Regions from separate parts of the Clostridium hominis genome, predicted to be linked through region 2. Evidence: predicted binding sites of a transcription regulator. Region 2 holds the regulator's gene; the other holds the start of a gene.
The links. The regulator NrdR, encoded in region 2, represses ribonucleotide reductase genes. The targets are predictions, from matches to a motif close to CACNANATNTNGTG.
Positions count from the first base shown of each region.

Region 1 (2,424 bases), on a different contig from region 2:
TAAAGCTTCTTTTGCTAGTGATAATCTTTGTTGTAATATTTCAAAAAACTTATCAGTGCTCTTTCCTGACTCTATAGCTATTCTTGGAAGGTTTACTGTAACAGGAGCTATGTTCCCTCTTCCCTTACATCCTGGTTCACCATTAATATTTTTCATTAAATAGGTTCTACACCCCATAGTTGCTGGCATATATCCCTTGTCATAAAATTCTTTATTAAAATCTGCATCTATATTCATAAAGGTAGGGTTCATTCTTTTAGAGGCTACTCTACATGCTAACTGATATAGATAATGATATGGGTCTTCAGCTTCTCTATTTATACCTTCCTTTACCCTAAAAATAATATTAGGGAATATAGGCTGCTCACCTTTTCCTAATCCTTTTTCATATTCTTCTAAGAATGCTTCACATACAAGTGCAGCATCTCTTGTATATGGAATTCCTAGGTTTATAGAAGAAAATGGCACCTGGGACCCTGCACGAGAGTGCATAGTATTTAAATTAAATACTATACCTTGCATAGCTTGGTGGATTCTCTTATTTAATTTTTTCTCCACTAATTCATCTAATCTCTCACCATCAATACCTAACTCTTCTAGTTCTTTTCTTACCTCTTGTCTTGTTGGTTCTACAAAAACACTTATATCATTATCGAAATCCGGATGGGATTGCCCTCCAAACATATCATTTTGACTTGATTGAAGTAATATACAAGAAAGCTCTGCCGCTGTTTCTATTCTTTTAGGAGGGCTTATTGTTCCATACCCAGTATTAAATCCTCTTTCTAAAATCTCCTTTGTTGGAATATGGAGACAATTTATAGTTAAGTTATATGAGTCTAGGTCATGAAAATATAGTTCACCATTTTCATGAGCCTTTGCTAAATGTTTAGGCATATTTGATAGATTGTGCCACTTGTTGGATTCTGAAGCTATTCTTAATAGTTTGGAACTAAAATTATTACCTACATTTGCATTATCCCTGTCAGTTTCAACTCCAATTTTATTAATCGCTTTCATTAAGTCTGATTTAATTTCTCTCACTCGTGTTCTTTCAATTCTATAAGTTGAATAAACTTTTTGAATTCTTTCGTGCCCACTATCTTTTAAAGCCTTTTCTACTAAATTTTGTACTTCTTCTACAGAAACCTTCTCTTTACCAGTCATTTCTATGTAGTTTATCACCTTGTGTACAATCTCTAAAACCTGACTTTCCTTAAAATTATATTCTATTTCTTTTGCAGCTTTTTTTATTGCATTAGCAATTTTTTCAGAATTAAACCTTACCTCTCTACCATCACGTTTTACTACATATAGCATTTCCTCACTCCTCAAACACAATATCTTGTATTTTAATTATAATTATTTTAAAAATTTAAAGCAATTTCGATTTAAATAGATATCTGGTAATCTAACCTTATTTTTGAATGTTTCTCTATTTTATCTTACTTTTTTAACATTTATTAAAGATGTCTATTTTATTTAAAATTGTATAAACTATATTAATAAATATTATCAATACTGATAATGTTGATTGGTTATCAGTATTGATAATGGTATCTTTTGTGATATAATAAAATTAAACAAAAAGTTTCGGAGGTTTAATTATGCAAAAAATTGCTTTGATAACTGATAGCGCTAGCGACCTTAGTTTAGAGGAGCTTAGAGAATATAACGTAAATTTATTACCACTTAGAATTTCTTATTCTACTGGTGAATATCAAGATAAAATAGATATAAAGGCTAGTGATGTTTATGCTAACTTAGATAAAGAAGTTCCAAAGACATCTTTACCAAGCCCAGAAACAACAGAAAAAATATTAAATAAATTAGAAGAAGAAGGATATACTCATGTAATCGGAATATGTATATCTGGTGGTCTTTCTGGAACTGCTAATTCATTAAGATTAAGCTTAGAAGATCATCCTAATCTTATTTCTTATGTTTACGATACTAAAATATTGGCTTATCCTGAAGGTGAAGTAGTTATAGAAGTATCAAAACTTATAAAGTCTGGAAAAACTTTCGAAGAAATAATCGAAGCTTTGCCTAAGATACGTGAAAAAATAACAGGGTACTTTACTATAGATACTTTAGAGTATTTAAAGAAGGGTGGAAGAATCGGAAGAGTAGCTGGAACTTTAGGAGAAATGTTAAATTTAAAACCTGTAATTACTACAGACGAAAATGGTGTATACTATAATATTGTTAAAGCTAGAGGTAGAAAACAAGCTTTATCAAAGCTTACAGATTTATTAAAATCTCATCTTTCTAAAAACAAATGTGATGTTACAGTACTTCAAGGTGGCTGCGAAGCTGAAGCTATAAAATATATGGAATCTTTAAAAGGCTTAGAAAATATTAATACTTTAAAACTTTCAGAAATAAGTCCTGCCTTAGGTGTACATGGCGGTCCAGGGTTAA
Region 1 covers NZ_JACOOO010000031.1:92,433-94,856, reverse strand. The annotation lists gene nrdD (anaerobic ribonucleoside-triphosphate reductase) at 1-1,320, opposite strand, end outside; gene H8S20_RS13715 (DegV family protein) at 1,608-2,424, shown strand, end outside.
Region 1: a site for NrdR is predicted at 1,337-1,350, ahead of nrdD (anaerobic ribonucleoside-triphosphate reductase). Genes of this name have one in related genera too.

Region 2 (2,424 bases):
AGAGAAGAGAGAACTCCTTCTAAAAATGAGAGAAGGCGATAAAACTGCTAGGGAAACATTTATTAAGGGGAACTTAAGGTTGGTCTTAAGTGTTATACAAAGGTTTAATAACAGGGGCGAAAATGTAGATGACTTATTTCAAGTTGGATGTATAGGACTTATGAAGGCTATAGATAATTTTGATTTAGGGCAAAATGTTAAATTTTCAACTTATGCTGTTCCAATGATAATAGGAGAAATTAGAAGATATCTTAGAGATAATAATGCTATAAGGGTAAGTAGGTCTTTAAGAGATATAGCTTATAAAGCGCTATTAGTTAGGGATAGATTAGTTAAAGACAATAATAAAGAACCAACTATTTCCCAAATAGCAAAAGAACTTAATATTCCTAGAGAAGATGTTGTTTTTGCTCTTGATGCAATTCAAGATCCGGTTTCATTATTTGAACCAATATATCATGATGGTGGTGATGCGATTTACGTTATGGATCAAATTAGTGATTCTAAAAATAGTGATGATAGTTGGCTAGAAAACATCTCTATAAAAGAAGCTATGAAAAAGCTTAATGATAGAGAAAAGCTAATTTTAACATTAAGATTCTTTAATGGAAGAACTCAAATGGAAGTAGCAGATGAAATAGGTATTTCTCAGGCTCAAGTCTCACGGTTAGAAAAAACTGCATTAAAACATATGAAAAAATATATTTAGGACTCTTTTGAGTCCTCTTTTTTTATTTTTAATAATAAATAGTTAATAGTAATCATATAAATAATTAAGTAGAATAGGAGGGGTAATTATGGATGAGGATTTAGTTTTATTTTCAACAAATGCTGTAAGAAGTATGGAAGTTATTGATATATCTACTGGTTCTAAACTTGGATATGTTAAGGATTTTAGAGTAGATGTTAATGAACAGAGAGTTATATCATTAACGCTACCATCACCTAATAAAAGTTGGTTTGGAAAAGAAGAAGATATAGAGGTGCCATGGGAGAAGGTAATTAAACTTGGAGTAGATGTATTACTCATTGATGGTAGTGATATTCAAAGACAATTAGAACAAAATAGAATCTAGTAAATTTTATTAAAAGGTAATATAATATAGTAAAGTACATATGAGAAAGGTTTGATAAATATGAAATGCCCTTTTTGCGGATTTGACGAAAGTAAGGTAGTTGATTCTAGATCGACCGATGATAATACAACTATTAGAAGAAGAAGAGAATGTGCTAATTGCAGTAAAAGATATACTACTTATGAAAAAATTGAGGATATTCCTATTTTAGTTATAAAAAGAGATTCAACAAGGGAAAATTTTAATAAAGAAAAAATCGTCAATGGTCTTATAATAGCATGTCAAAAAAGACCTATCTCTAGAAGGCAAATTGAGGAGATAGCAGAAGATATAGAAAAGTCTATATCTAATAAAATGCTTACAGAAGTAGAAACTAAATTAATCGGCGAAATGATAATGGAAAGATTAAAAAAAATAGATGAAGTATCATATGTAAGATTTGCTTCTGTATATAGACAATTTAAAGATATTAATACGTTTTTAGAAGAAATAAAAAATTTAATGACTAAATAATTATAAGAATAGACTTTCTTAATTTTGAAAGTCTATTTTTGCATTGTTGATAGAAGACATAATTACTATTTACAAAATTAAAAGTTTTTAATTAGTTTAAAGGTAGACTCATTGGTTAAAGTTAAAACTAAGTAAAAAATAATGCGTTTAAATAGAAAATAAGTATAAAAAATGTTAAAATATCCACAAGTATATAAAAAGTGAGGATTTTTATGAAAAAGATAGATAGAAATAATTTGAAAACCTTCAAGGATTTTTTGATTGTTGAGGGAGAAAAGGTTAATATAGTGTTTTCTACTGCTAAATATGATAGAAGCTTTAATAGAAATAATGATGAAGGGCTAAAAAATATAGAATCTTTAAAAGTAGATTTTAATGTTAATGAAGTTGTATACCTTCACCAAATACATAGTGATAATGTATTTGTATTTAATAATAACGCTAAAGAGTTTATAGAAAGAGAAGGGGATGCAATAGTAACCAATAAAGAGAATGTTATTATTGGAGCATTTACAGCAGACTGTGTTCCAGTGGTTTTAGTAGATGAAGTTGAAGGAGTTATAGCTGCTATTCATAGTGGATGGAAAGGAACCTTTAATTCAATAACTAAAAAGAGCATTGAAAAAATGATTCAAGAATATGGAACTAGAATCGAGAATATTAAAGTCTACATAGGACCTCATATAAGGCAGTGCTGCTATGAAGTATCTGAAGAATTAAAAGAAAGATTTTTAGATAAGACAAAAATAGATGAAAATGAGCTGTTTAATGGTAGAAACCTTAGTATGGAACGTTGTATTCTTGAGGATTTAAGAAGTTTGAAGATTGAGGAAGA
Region 2 covers NZ_JACOOO010000008.1:51,547-53,970, forward strand. The annotation lists gene sigG (RNA polymerase sporulation sigma factor SigG) at 1-709, shown strand, start outside; gene H8S20_RS05885 (YlmC/YmxH family sporulation protein) at 798-1,076, shown strand; gene nrdR (transcriptional regulator NrdR) at 1,137-1,589, shown strand; gene pgeF (peptidoglycan editing factor PgeF) at 1,802-2,424, shown strand, end outside.